DNA from 2 places in the Streptomyces sp. NPDC093064 genome. Region 2 is predicted to be linked to the other one. Evidence: riboswitches for the same ligand, from Rfam matches in the RefSeq annotation. Region 2 holds a riboswitch; the other holds the start of a gene.

What was found. Region 2 has a riboswitch for cyclic di-AMP ahead of ACIQFZ_RS20875 (M23 family metallopeptidase). Riboswitches for the same ligand answer to the same signal wherever they lie in the genome.
Positions count from the first base shown of each region.
Region 1: another riboswitch for cyclic di-AMP. It lies ahead of ACIQFZ_RS27380 (C40 family peptidase); the one in region 2 lies ahead of ACIQFZ_RS20875 (M23 family metallopeptidase).

Region 1 is NZ_JBIVPK010000026.1:107,984-115,006, forward strand. It holds gene ACIQFZ_RS27350 (adenosylmethionine--8-amino-7-oxononanoate transaminase) at 1-56, opposite strand, end outside; gene bioB (biotin synthase BioB) at 49-1,296, opposite strand; gene ACIQFZ_RS27360 (8-amino-7-oxononanoate synthase) at 1,445-2,572, shown strand; gene ACIQFZ_RS27365 (DUF397 domain-containing protein) at 2,626-2,856, opposite strand; gene ACIQFZ_RS27370 (helix-turn-helix transcriptional regulator) at 2,892-3,752, opposite strand; gene ACIQFZ_RS27375 (ATP-binding protein) at 3,980-4,435, shown strand; gene ACIQFZ_RS27380 (C40 family peptidase) at 4,488-4,961, opposite strand; cyclic di-AMP (ydaO/yuaA leader) riboswitch at 4,965-5,178, opposite strand; gene ACIQFZ_RS27385 (hypothetical protein) at 5,518-5,826, opposite strand; partial or broken gene ACIQFZ_RS27390 (ATP-dependent Clp protease proteolytic subunit) at 5,834-6,471, opposite strand; gene ACIQFZ_RS27395 (ANTAR domain-containing protein) at 6,655-7,014, shown strand.
Region 2 is NZ_JBIVPK010000016.1:55,529-62,551, forward strand. It holds gene ACIQFZ_RS20865 (GNAT family N-acetyltransferase) at 1-2,887, opposite strand, end outside; gene ACIQFZ_RS20870 (HPr family phosphocarrier protein) at 3,064-3,345, shown strand; gene ACIQFZ_RS20875 (M23 family metallopeptidase) at 3,517-4,272, opposite strand; cyclic di-AMP (ydaO/yuaA leader) riboswitch at 4,285-4,445, opposite strand; gene ACIQFZ_RS20880 (pitrilysin family protein) at 4,680-6,068, opposite strand; gene ACIQFZ_RS20885 (pitrilysin family protein) at 6,065-7,023, opposite strand, start outside.

The DNA of each region.
Region 1 (7,023 bases), on a different contig from region 2:
TCGAGCTCCAGCAGTTCGGGCACGCTCGGGCCGGGTGTGGTGTGCGGTTCAGGCATTGGGCGCGAGGTCCGTTCCAGCGCCCCGGCGGCGTACGGCGACGAGATCCGTACGCGGCTCGCTGCCGGTCGCGGCCGGTGCCGATGCCGTTTCCTCCGTCGGTGCCGCGGCGGAACCGCAGACCCCGCCACCCTGGTGCGAGCCGCACCCCGGCCCCTCGTGCGCACCGGGCCCCGAGCCCTCGTGGGACCCGCACCCCGTGCCGTCGTGGGACCCGCACCCGCCCTCGGCCGCCACCCGGTGCTCGGGCAGCGTCACCTGGTCGGCGTCCTCGACCTCGAACCCGGCGTCCGCGATCATCTCCAGGTCGGCCTTGCCCGCCTGGCCCTCGCTGGTCAGGTAGTCGCCGAGGAAGATCGAGTTGGCCAGGTGGAGCGCGAGGGGCTGCATGGTGCGCAGGTGCACCTCGCGGCCGCCCGCGATCCGCACCTCCACGTCCGGGCAGACGAACCGGACCATCGCCAGGATCCGCAGGCAGCGCTGCGGGGTCAGGTTCCACTCCTTGGCGAGCGGTGTGCCCTCGAACGGGATCAGGAAGTTCACCGGAACGGAGTCCGGGTCCAGCTCGCGCAGCGAGAAGACCACGTCGACCAGGTCCTCGTCGCTCTCGCCCATCCCGGCGATGAGCCCGGAGCAGGCGGACAGCCCGGCCGCGTGCGCCTTGTTCACCGTGTCCACCCGGTCGGCATAGGTGTGGGTGGTGGTGATGTCGCCGTACGTCGCCTCGGAGGTGTTGAGGTTGTGGTTGTAGGCGTCGGCCCCGGCCTCGCGCAGCCGTTCGGCCTGGCCGTCGGAGAGCAGTCCGAGGCAGGCGCACACCTCGACGCCCTCGTTCTGCTCCTTGATCGCCTTGATGGTGTCGGAGACCCGGTCCACGTCACGGTCGGTCGGACCGCGCCCGCTGGCCACCAGGCAGACCCGCTTGGCGCCGCCCGCCAGCCCCGCCGCGGCGGCCCTGGAGGCGTCGTCGGGCTTGAGCCAGGTGTACTTGAGGATGTCGGCCTTCGAGCCGAGCCGCTGGGAGCAGTAGGAGCAGTCCTCGGGGCACAGGCCCGACTTGAGGTTGACGAGATAGTTGAGTTTCACCCGCCGGCCGAACCAGTGGCGGCGCACCTTCCCGGCCGCGGACACCACATCAAGCAGGTCGTCGTCCGAGGTGGCCAGTACGGCCAGAGCTTCCCCGCGGGTCGGCGACTCGCGCCGAAGCCCCTTGTCCACCAGCGTGTTCAGCAGGTTCATGAGAGCTGATCCTGTCCTACGGCCCGGTCCGCGGCCAAGGAGACTCCGCACAACGACGGGCACATCGACATGTGGGTATTGCCACATCATGGGCGGCCGGACCTGCCGCTAGGGTCTGTCCACTGCCTACAAATGCCCCGGAGGACCCATGGCGTTCGGCTGGATCGAGGAGCAGGCGGACGCACGCCGCCGGGCCGGGCTCGTACGGACCCTGCGGCCCCGCCCCGCCGACTCGCCGCTGCTCGACCTCGCGGGCAACGACTACCTGGGGCTGGCCCGCCATCCGGAGGTGACCGAGGGGGCCGCGGTCGCGGCGCGCACCTGGGGCGGCGGCTCGACCGGCTCCCGGCTGGTCACCGGCACCACCGAACTCCATGCCGAACTGGAGCGCGAGCTGGCCGGTTTCTGCGGCTTCGAGGCGGCGCTGGTCTTCTCCTCCGGATACGCCGCGAACCTGGCCGCGGTCACCGCGCTCGCGCCGCACGGCTCGCTCGTCGTCTCCGACGCGGGCAACCACGCCTCGCTCATCGACGGCTGCCGGCTGGCCCGGGGCACGACGCAGGTCGTCGCGCACGCCGACCCGGACGCCGTGCGCAAGGCGCTCGGCACGCACGAGGGCCCGGCGGTGCTCGTGTCGGACACGGTGTTCTCAGTCGACGGCGACGCGGCCCCGCTGGCGGAGTTCGCCGCGGTCTGCCGGGAGCACGGCGCCGGTCTCGTCGTCGACGACGCCCACGGGCTGGGCGTCCTGGGCACCGGCGGCCGCGGCGCCGCGCACGCGGCCGGGCTGGCGGGCGCCGGCGACGTGGTCGTCACGGCCACACTGTCGAAGTCGCTCGGCAGCCAGGGCGGAGTCGTCCTCGGGCCCGCGCGGGTGATCGACCACCTGGTCAACGCGGCCCGGACGTTCATCTTCGACACCGGTCTCGCCCCCGCGGCCGCGGGCGCCGCCCTCGCGGCGCTGCGACTGCTGCGCCGCGAGCCGGAGCGTGCGGCACGCGCGCGTGCCGTGGCGGCCGAACTCCACGCACGCCTGACCGCCGCGGGCCTGGAGGCGGTGCGTCCGGACGCCGCGGTGGTCTCGGTGCGCGCGCCGTCCCCGGAGCGGGCCGTGCGGTGGGCGGTCGACTGCCGGGCGGCCGGGCTGGCCGTGGGCTGCTTCCGTCCTCCTTCCGTGCCCGACGGCATCTCACGGCTGAGGCTGACCGCCCGCGCGGACCTCTCCGGGGCGCAGATCGAACGCGCTGTACGGGTGATCGGTGGAACACGACCATGAGTCGGCGTGACACGGCCGGGTGTCACCGAGTGCGGATATGACCGGATTGTCCGTCAGGTGAGGTGTGTCGCGGCCGTGAAGCCTGCCCAGCTCGCGGGGGAGAAGAGCAGCGCGGGCCCGGACGGGGCCTTGGAGTCGCGCACGGCGAGCAGCCCGGCCCACGGTCCCGTGGCGGGCCGGGCCGTCTCGACGCAGTTGTTGGCTCCCGTGCTGTAGCTGCTGCGCAGCCAGCGCACGCCGTGCAGATCGGTGCTGGAAGGTACGTGCCGAGGCAGAGCGGACATGGGGCCTCCTTAACGCGGTACGCGGTTGTGCGCCGTCAGGGGGTCTGGCGTATCCCGGCGATGAAGTCCAACGAGTCCTCGGGCGAGAGGGCGTGGATCCGCAGGGTGTCGAAGGCCTCGGCGTAGGCCTCTAGGTCTTCTTTCCGCTCGAGGTGGAGGCTACTCGTCAAGTGGTCGAGAACCACTACGTTCAGATCAGAAGCGTTCGAAAATGAGAAAATAACAAAAGGGCCGGTGATGCCGATGTGAGCGCCGGCGGCGAACGGCAACACCTGGAGCCGTACTTGGGGGAGCCGGGCCGCCTCCGTCAGCCGCTCCAGCTGCCGCCTCATCACCTCGGGCCCGCCCACCTCCCGGCGCAGCACCGCCTCGTCCAGCACTGCGTCCAGCTTCAGCGGCGGTCGCGAGCGCAGCACGTCCTGGCGGGCCAGCCGCACCTCCACCAGCGCGTCCAGCCGGTCCTCGTCGAGCCCGTCCACGGCGGCCCGGGTGACCGCGCGCGCGTACTCGGGCGTCTGGAGCAGGCCGGGGACGACCGAGGTCTCCAGGGTGCGCATCCCGCTCGCCTGCGACTCCAGGCTGATGAAGTCCCGGTAGGTCGGCGGCAGCACTCCGCGATAGGCGTGCCACCAGTGGTGCCGGTCGCCGCCGTCGTCCAGCCCCGCGAGCACCAGGAGCAACTCGCGCAGCTGGGCGTCGTGGACGGCGTACGCGTCCAGGAGCGAGCGCACATCGGCCGGTTTCACCCCGCTGGTGCCGGTCTCGATCCGGCTGACCTTCGACTGGTGCCAGCCGACCAGGCGGGCCGCCTCACCGCTGGTGAGACCCGCGCCGGTGCGCAGGGCGCGCAGTTCGGCGCCCAGCTTCCGCCGGCGCACCTCGGGACCGTGTTGCATGGGCTACTCCCTCGCTCCCTCTGAACGCTCCACGCGACCCGCTCCGGATACGGTCTGCCGTCGCAGAGTTCACCGCATCGAGCGACAGATATATGCATATCTCGGTGGATCGCCACCGAGACCGGAGTGCTGATGGCAGTCTGACGGCGAAGCACCAGTGCGGGACCGTACTCGAATCATCCGCTCAGTGTCGGACTCCGGCCCCGTGGGAAAGGGACGACGTCGCCATGGCAGACCATCTGGAAGCATCCGTCACTCTGCCGAGCGATCCCGCCTCGGTCTACGCGGCCCGTGCCTATGTGGCCGGCACGCTCGCGGAGTGGGGCCTGCCGCCGGCCGCGGACACCGCCGAGACGGTCCGGCTCATCGTCTCCGAACTCGCCACCAACGCCGTACAGCACACTTTCGGGCAGTCACCCACCTTCACGGTGGACCTTGTCCTCGTGCGAGACGAACGACTGCACATCGGGGTCACCGACAGCCACCCCCGGTTCCCGAAACGCCTGCCGGCCGCCGTCCAGCAGGACAACGGCCGGGGCATGGTGATCATCCGGTGGCTCACCGCCGAGTGCGGCGGCAGTCTGACCGTGCGGCCGACCCGGGAGGGCGGCAAGACGGTCTGCATCGAACTTCCGTGGTCGGTTCCCGCCCGCCGGGTGACGGCCGCGGGTCAGGAACCGTAGGAACGTGCGGTGACGAGTCGAAGCTCCGCCACCGCACCGCACCGCGGCCGGATCAGCGCACCCGGCCGTACCAGACGCTCTTCGTCCAGATCTTCTGGAGCTTCACCACGTCCCCGGTCTTCGGGGCGTGCCAGATCTTGCCCTTGCCGGCGTAGATGCCCACGTGGTACACGTTCGAGCCCGAGTGGAAGAACACCAGGTCCCCGGCTCGGCGGCTGCCCGCGGAGATGTGCCGGCTCTTGTTGTACTGCTGTGCGGCCGTGCGGGGCAGCGTCTTGCCCGCCCTCTTGAACGAGTACAGCGTGAGCCCGGAGCAGTCGAACCTCCGCGGCCCCGTGGCGCCCCACTGGTAGGGCGACCCCTGCTTGGACGCCGCGATCCGCAGCACCGTGTTCGCGGTCGTCGCGGCCGAGGCTTCGGAGGCCACACCCGGGACCACGATCGAGCCGCCCACGGCGGCCAGGGTCAGGGCCGAGGCCGTACCGGCCCGGGCCATCAGCGACGGGACACGATTGAGCGCAGTCATGCGCAACCCTTCGTCAGCCGCCTGTGAAGGATGACCTGTCGGATTCGGGCTGGCGAAGTTGCCCGGCCGCGTTGTCGCGGCTTCACCCCAAGGGCTGCTCGGACCGGCCATGGCGTGACCGTTCCGGCGACCCGTCGTGCTTGGGTCCTCCACTCCTGCCGATCCACTCCTGTCGACCGGTCATCCGGGCGGCGGCAGGACTCGGCGTCCGCCCGGACCGCCCCGCCGTTGTGGCGGGGGCTTGTCGTCAGACAGGGATCTTCACCTACGGATGTCCGAAAATCCCAACGGAACCGCGTGTTTGTGTTGTTACTCACCACGCGCCCGTTCGGGTGGACACCCTCGCGATCGAACGGCTGCCCCCTCCCGCGACGACCCCCGGACCAGCACCGGAGCACCTCATTCCGCCATCCGGGGAGGCGTGTTGCGCAACTGCGGCGGTCCCGAAAAGGGAGCTGAACCTACACCGAAAGGCGGTCGGTCATTCGGGGTGATTTCCCCCCGTGTCCAGACAGATGGGCCCCTTCGCCCGCCGAGACCGCGGCTGTGGATGACGTCAACTTCCGCAGTCGGGAGGCAGGGTGACGCGGGCCGTGCGCCGCTCGCCGTCCAGCACCCGCAGCGCCCGGGCCGGAGTGTCCGCATGCAGCTCGGTCTCGCCCCGCCGGTGCATCAGCGCCAGCGTGTCCCGCAGCTCCACTGCTCTGCCGACGAGCGCCTGGGCAGCCCTCAGAGCCCGGTAGGTGTCTCCGGGCCGTCCCGGGTTGGCGCGGCCCAGCAGGTCGGCCGCCTCCAGGTAACGGTCGATCAGCTCCGCCTCGGCGCGGGTCAGCGCCGGCAGGGGCGGCAGCTCGGGTGGCAGCATCGGCGGCTCACCCCGCGTCCGGCGCGGTGTGCGTGGCCCCGCGGTTCGGGATGATTCGGTCAATCAGCTCATATCTCAGGGCCTCTTGTGCGTCCAGCGTCTGCTCCCGCTCCAGGTCGGTCCGCACCTGCCGCGCGGACCGCCCGGTGCTCCGCGCGAGCAGTTCCTCCACGCGGGCGCGCACCCGCGTCAGCTCGTCCGCCTGGATCGCCAGGTCGGACGCCTGGCCCTCGACCGGCTCGGGCAGCGACGGCTGCCGCAGCACCACGCGGGCACCCCGGGCAGCGCGTACCGCTTGCCCGGGGTGCCCGCGGCCAGTAGCACCGCCGCGGACGCGACGGCCTGGCCCAGGCAGATCGTCTCCACGTCGCAGGACACGTACCGCATCGTGTCGTGGACGGCCAGCGTCGCGCTGAACGAGCCGCCGGGGGAGTTGATGTAGAGCGAGATGTCCCGGTCGGGCGTCCGGTGCTCCAGGTGGACGAACTGCGCGATCACGTCGTTCGCCGCGGTGTCGTCGATCGGTGTGCCGAGGAGGACGATCCGCTCCTCGAGCAGTTTCGCGTACGGATCCAGGGACCGTCGGCCGGCACTGGTGATCTCGGTGAACTCCGGCAGGACGTAGCGGGCGGACGATCGCGCCATGGCACACCCCTCCATGCGGCGGTGCCGTCTCCGGTCGGAGCAGTCTCTGTAAAAAATGTACAGGACGTACGTAAGTCGCGGCGAGCTTTCCGGGGCCGGGTGCGGGAACGGTCCCGGGTCGTGCACGGCGTCCTCCTGGGTGAAGCTGGAAGCACGGGTGCTCGACGACCCAGGGGACTGGTCATGGTGTTCTTCGCGATGTCCGAGCGGCACCCTCTCCCGCCGCTCTCCGCCACCGATCCGGTGCCGGAGCACGAGCGGCTGCACCAGGAGATCGAGCAGCTCCAGCGGGCCCTCACCTCGCACGCGGTCATCGACCAGGCGATCGGCGCCGTGGTGGCCTTCGGGCGGATCCCGCCCGAGGACGCCTGGCAGGTCCTGCGGGAGGTCTCCCAGCGGTCCAACACCAAGCTGCGCGCGGTGGCCGAGCACGTGCTGAAGTTCGCCCAGGGCGGTGCTCTGCCCGACATCGAGATGGAGCAGCTGAGGCGGGCGCTGGGGCGGTACTCCGCGTGCTTCTCCGGCGGGCGGTCGCAGCCCTGAGAGCGGCGC
Region 2 (7,023 bases):
GCTCCTGCAACGCGGGGGTGTCGACCGGGGCCGAGCCACGCCAGCCGAAGAGCAGGGGTGCCGTGCGGATGGAACGGATCAGGGAGGTGGCCTCGCGGTCGGTGACCGGGATCAGCCGGTGCGCCATGTCGCCGAGCAGCTGGGAGGCGACCCCGGCGAGCCCGAAGGAGAGCACCGCGCCGGCCGCCGGGTCGATGACCGCGCGCACGACGGTGTCGACCCCTCGGGGTGCCATTGCCTGCGCCACCGGCCGCAGCTCCTCGGGCTTGCCGAAGAGGTCGGTCAACTCGGTGTAGGCCCGGCGGAGTTGATCCTCATCGGTGAGGTCGAGGCGTACGCCGCCCAGGTCGGCGCGGTGCCGCAGGTGCGGGGCGGTGGCCTTCAGGGCGACGGGGTAGCCGAGGGCGCGGGCGGCCTCCGCGGCGGCGTCGGGAGTGGGCGCGGGCAGGGCCCGGCGCACGTGGATGCCGTACCGGCCGAGCAGCTCGCAGGTCTCCTCCGTACCGAGCGTGAGGCCCTGCCCGCGCTCGAGCAGTCCGCCGATGAAGGCGGCGGCGCCCTTCTCGTCGATGTCCTCGTACTCCGGCACCTTCCCCGGCTCCACGGCCTCCCGCCGCCACTGGCCGTACCGGACCGCCTCGGCAAGGGCCCGCACGGCACGCTCGGCAGCGGGATAGGCGGTGATCAGCCGCGGCCCGGTGGGGGCCGGCTCGGGCCCGGCACCGCCCGCCGTCATACCCGCGGGACCTGCGCCCCCGGCCGCGGCCCTGTCGGGCACGGCAGGGGACGGCCACCGGGAGCCGGGGCGGAGCTGCGAGCCCGTGGCGGAAGCCTCGCCCGGACCTCGCCGAGGTCCTGACGTGCATGCCTTTGGACCTGTGCCGGTCTCGGGGTTCGGGTCTGCCAGCGATGCCCGGCCCGCCTGGTGCCCCGGACCCGCCGGGGATGCCGAGGCAGGCCGGGGTGTCGTGGGAGGTGGCAGGAGGGGGGTCGCTCCCGGGTGGGGGCCCGGGCCGGGTGCCGGGGCCGTGCTGGTGGCGGCGGAGAGGGCTTCCGCCAGGCCGCCGAACTCGACGTGCACGACGAGGACCGGCTTGCCGGGGACCTCCTGCGCGGCCGAGCGCAGCGCCTCGGCCAGGGCCGAGTCCTCGGCGGCCCCCTCCCCCAGCGCCGGTATCAGGGTGACGACCACCGCGTCGGCGGTCTCGTCGGCGAGCGCCCGGGACAGCGCGACCCGGAAGTCCTCCGCCGACGCCGCCGTAGTCAGGTCCCGCGGCGGCTGGGGGCGCAGCCCCTCCGCGAGGCAGCGGTCGTAGGTCAGCACTCCCAGCGACTCGGAGTTGCCGAGGATCGCCACCCGCGGGCCCGGCGGCAGCGGCTGCCGGGCGAGCAGCAGGCCGGTGTCGACCAGTTCGGTGATGGTGTCGACCCGGATCACGCCGGCCTGCCGCAGCAGCGCGGACACCGTCGCGTGCGGCAGCCGCGTCGCCCGTACCGCGTGCCCCTGCGGGGCGGAGCCCGCGCCCTGCACCACGACCAGCGGCTTCACCGCCGCCGTACGCCGGGCCAGGCGGGTGAACTTGCGCGGGTTGCCGATGGACTCCAGGTACATCAGGGCGACGTCGGTGTCGGGGTCGTCGTACCAGAACTGCATGACGTCGTTGCCGGAGACGTCCGCCCTGTTGCCGGCCGACACGAAGGTCGACACGCCCGTGACCCCGGTGACCCCGCCGCCGCGCCGGTGCAGCCGGGACAGCAGCGCGATGCCGATGGCCCCGGACTGGGCGAACAGCCCGATACGGCCCGGCCGGGGCAGCTCGGGGGCGAGGGAGGCGTTCAGCCGGACGTCCGGCGAGGTGTTGATGATCCCGAAGGTGTTGGGCCCGATGATCCGCATGCCGTACGTGCGCGCCTGCCGCACGAGGGCGCGCTGCCGCTCGCGTCCCTCGGGACCGCTCTCCGCGTAGCCCGCGGAGATCACGACGAGCCCCTGCACCCCGTGCTCGCCGCACTCGGTGACGGCGTCCGGGACGCGCTCGGCCGGCACGGCGACGACGGCGAGGTCCACGGGCCCGTCGATGTCCCGCACCGAGCGGTGGGCGGGCACCCCGTCGATCTCCCGGCAGTCCTCGCCGAAGGCCCGGTTCACGGCGTGGAGCCGGCCCGTGAACCCGGCGTCGCGGATGTTGTCGAGGATGCTGCGGCCCACGCCGCCGCGCGTGCGGCCCACGCCGATGACGGCGACCGAGCCGGGCATCAGGAGCCGCCGTACCGACCGCCCCTCGGCCCGCTGCTCCCGTGCGCGCTGCACGGCCAGCGAGCGGTCGGTCGGCTCGATGTCGAACTCCAGGTGTACGACGCCGTCCTCGAAGCTGCGCTTCTGGACGTACCCGGCGTCCGTGAACACCTTGATCATCTTGGTGTTGGCCGGAAGCACCTCGGCGGTGAAGCGCCGGATGCCGCGCTCGCGGGCGACGGCCGCGATGTGCTCCAGAAGCGCGGAGGCGACCCCGCGTCCCTGGTGGGCGTCCTGCACCAGGAAGGCGACCTCGGCCTCGTCGCAGGGCGCCGAGGCGGGTAGGCCGTCCGCGCCGATGCGGTCGTAGCGTACGGTGGCGATGAACTCGCCGCCGACCGTGGCCGCGAGTCCCACCCGGTCCACGAAGTCGTGGTGCGTGAAGCGGTGGACGTCCTTCGCGGACAGGCGCGGGTAGGGCGCGAAGAAGCGGTAATACTTGGACTCGTCCGACACCTGTTCGTAGAAGCTGACCAGACGGCCGGCGTCATCGGCGGTGATGGGGCGGATCCGTGCGGTGCCGCCGTCGCGCAGCACCACGTCGGCCTCCCAGTGGGCGGGGTACTCGTGCCGGTCCGGCGAGGTCTGCATGGGGCCCAGCGTACGGCTCGCGTCCGACAGCGGCGCGAGGCAGTCTGTGGAGGACACACGTCGGACCGAGGCCGCGGTCCGACGCCGCCCGGGGCGGCGCACACCCCCGCTCCGGGCTCGCTCCACGTGTGGAAAACTGGTCTAGACAACCCTGATCACCCGAAGGGCAGCAACACATGGCTGAGCGCCGCGTCAACGTCGGCTGGGCCGAGGGCCTCCACGCCCGCCCCGCCTCCATCTTCGTCCGGGCCGCCACGGCCTCAGGCATCCCCGTGACGATCGCCAAGGCCGACGGGACGCCCGTCAACGCGGCCTCCATGCTGGCCGTGCTCGGCCTCGGCGCCGAGGGCGGCGAGGAGGTCGTCCTGGCCTCCGACGCCGATGGCGCGGACGCCGCGCTGGACCGGCTGGCCAAGCTGGTCGCCGAGGGGCTCGGGGAGCTTCCCGAGACCGTCTGACCGGCAGGACCGCTCCTGCGCCGAAGCCGTGCCGCCCGGACGGGGTGGCACGGCTTCGGCGTGCCCGGCGGGCCCCCGGAACACCGGAAGGGAACACAGGAAGCCCCGGCTCGGGAGCCGGGGCTTCGGGGGTGTCGCGTGACGCGCCGGGCGGTGTGCCGGCGCGGGAGGTCAGATGTTGAGGCCGTGCCGGCGGAGGTAGCCCACGGGGTCGATGTCGGAGCCGTAGTCCGGGGACGTACGGGCCTCGAAGTGCAGGTGCGGTCCGGTGACGTTGCCGGTCGCGCCGGACAGGCCGATCTGCTGGCCCGGGACGACCTGCTGGCCCACCGAGACCCCGATGGACGACAGGTGCCCGTACTGGGTGTACATGCCGTCGGCCATCCTGATCACGACCTGGTTGCCGTACGCCCCGCCCCAGCCGGTCTCGACGACGGTGCCGATGCCGACCGCGCGGACGGTGGTGCCGCTCGCGGCGTGGAAGTCGATGCCGGTGTGGGTGCCGGAGGACCACAGGGAGCCGCCGGTGCGGTAGCCGGTCGATACGTAGGAGTCGAGGATCGGCGTCACGAAGGCGTTGAGACGCTTGCGCTCGGCCTCGCGGGCGGCGCGCGCCTTGACCTCGCGCTCCTTCGCGGCCCGCTCCGCGGCCTTCTTGCGCGCGGCCTCCTCGGCCTGCTTGCGCGCGGCGGCCCTGTGCTGGGCGAGGGCCTGGGCGTCGATCTTCTCGGCGACGCTGTCGCCGATGGTGACGACCGGGGTGAGGCCGGTGTCCTCGGGGGCGGGGTCCTCCGCGGCGAGGGCCGGGGCGGCGAGGGTGCCGATGACGCCGGTGGTGGCCAGGGCCGCGACGCCCGCCGCGCGGGCGGTGGTGCGGTGCATCCGGCTCGGCCGGCGGTGTTTCCCGGCGGCGCGGGTGAACGCCATGGAGACGTGGGTCCTTTCCTTCCCTCTCGCCTACCGGGTTAGCTGACGGGTTCGGAGCAGGAAGGTCTCCTACGGCCCCCTCGCGGCGTGCGCGGGTGTCCGATTCACCCCAGGGACGGCGGGTCCCCGGCTCCCCTGGCTCGCGCCGTACGGGGACTCGGCGATGGCTGTCCGGTGCCGCGGACGCGGCGCACTGCCCGACGAACAGCCGGACCGACGCTAAACGGGGCCGCTTTCAATTCCCAAACGGATCAGATGTTTTGTAGCGCATACCACAGGGCAGACAGGCAACCTCCCCCTCAATTCGGACATCGTGGGGCCCTGGTGACGCTTCGGGCACCAAGGCCCCACGCGCGCGTGTGCCGTTCGCCGCGCGTGCGGCGGCGAACGGCGGCGAGGGGGTACCTCTACTCGGCCGCGACGACGATGACCCGGCCGGCGCCCAGGGCCTCGACGGGCTCCTTGATCTGCGCCGCGTCACCGACGAGGACCGTCACCAGCCGGTCCACCGGGAAGGCGTTGACGACGGCCGCGGTCGCCTCCACCGTGCCGGTCGCGGCGAGCTGCTGATAGAGCGTCGCCTGGTAGTCGTCGGGCAGGTGCTGCTCGACCTGGTCGGCGAGCGTGCCGGCCACGGCGGCGGCCGTCTCGTACTTCAGCGGCGCCACGCCGACGAGGTTCTGCACGGCGACGTCCCGCTCGGCGTCGGTGAGGCCCTCGGCGGCGAGCTTGCGCAGCACCGTGAACAGGTCGTCCAGGGCCGGGCCGGTGTTCGGGGTGTCGACCGAGCCGCTGATGGCGAGCATCGCGGCGCCCGACCCGTCGGGGGCCGAGCGCAGCACCTGGCCGAACGCCCGCACCCCGTAGGTGTAGCCCTTCTCCTCGCGCAGGACGCGGTCCAGGCGGGAGGTGAGGGTGCCGCCGAGGCAGTAGGTGCCGAGCACCTGGGCGGGCCACACGCGGTCGTGCCGGTCCGGGCCGATCCGGCCGATGAGCAGCTGCGTCTGCACGGCGCCGGGCCGGTCCACGATGACCACGCGGCCGGTGTCGTCGGCGGTCACCGGCGGCACGGGCCGCGGCTTGGCGGGCGAGCCGGTCCAGGCGCCCAGGGTCCGGCCCAGCAGCTCGTCGAGGTCGACGCCGGTGAGGTCGCCGACGACCACGGCGGTGGCCGTGGCCGGACGCACGTGCCGGTCGTAGAAGGAGCGGACGGCCGCCGAGTCGATCGCGCCGACCGTGTCCTCGGTGCCCTGGCGCGGACGCGACATGCGCGAGCCGGCCGGGAAGAGCTCCTTGGACAGTTCCTTGGCGGCGCGGCGGGCCGGGTTGGCCAGCTCGTGCGGGATCTCGTCGAGCCGGTTGCGCACCAGGCGCTCGACCTCGGATTCGGCGAACGCGGGCGCCCTGAGGGCGTCGGACAGCAGGCCGAGCCCCTTGGCCAGGCGGGAGGCCGGGACCTCCAGGCTCAGCCGTACGCCGGGGTGGTCGGCGTGCGAGTCGAGGGTGGCGCCCGCGCGCTCCAGCTCGGCGGCGAACTCCTCGGCGGAGTGCTTGTCGGTGCCCTCGGAGAAGGCCCGCGCCATGATCGTGGCGACGCCGTCCAGGTCGGCCGGCTCCGCGTCCAGGGGCGCGTCCAGCAGCACCTCGACGGCGACGACCTGCTGGCCGGGGCGGTGACAGCGCAGCACCGTCAGGCCGTTGTCCAGCGTCCCGCGCTCGGGCGCGGGGAACGCCCACGGCTTGGCCGCGCCGGCCCGGGGCTGGGGGTGGAACTCCATCGTGGCGAGCTCGGTCACTTCGCCGCCTCCTCGGTCTCGTCGGTGGCCGCGGCGTCCGCGCCCTGGGCGTCGTCCTGCGCGTCGGCGGCGGTCGGCTCGTAGACGAGCACCGCGCGGTTGTCGGGGCGCAGGCGGGACTTGGCGGCCTCCTGGACCTCCTCGGGCGTCACCTCCAGGACCCGCTTGACGGCGGTCAGGGCGAGCTGCGGGTCGCCGAACAGGACGGCGTAGCGGCACAGTTCGTCGGCGCGGCCGGCGACCGTGCCGAGGCGGTCCAGCCACTCGCGCTCCAGTTGGGCCTGGGCGCGCTCCATCTCCTCGGCCGTGGGGCCCTGTTCGGCGAACCGGGCGAGCTCCTCGTCGATGGCCGACTCGATGACGGGGACCTCGACGTCGCCGGAGGTCTTCACGTCCAGCCAGCCCAAGGAGGGCGCGCCGGCCAGCCGCAGCAGTCCGAAGCCGGCCGCGACGGCCGTACGGTCGCGGCGCACCAGGCGGTTGTAGAGCCGGGAGGACTCGCCGCCGCCGAGGATGGTGAGCGCCAGGTCGGCCGCGTCGCACGCGCGCGTGCCGTCGTGCGGGAGCCGGTAGGCGGCCATCAGGGCACGGGCCGGGACCTCCTCCTCGACGACCTCGCGCAGCTGCTCGCCGATGACCTCGGGCAGGGAGCCGTCGCGGGGCTCGGGCTTGCCGTCGTGGGACGTGATGGAGCCGAAGTACTTCTCGATCCAGGCGAGCGTCTGCTGCGGGTCGATGTCACCGACGACCGACAGGACGGCGTTGTTGGGCGCGTAGTACGTGCGGAAGAACGCGCGCGCGTCCTCCAGGGTGGCCGCGTCCAGGTCCGCCATCGACCCGATCGGCGTGTGGTGGTACGGGTGGCCCTCCGGGTAGGCGAGGGCGGTCAGCCGCTCGAAGGCGGTGCCGTAGGGGACGTTGTCGTAGCGCTGGCGGCGCTCGTTCTTGACGACGT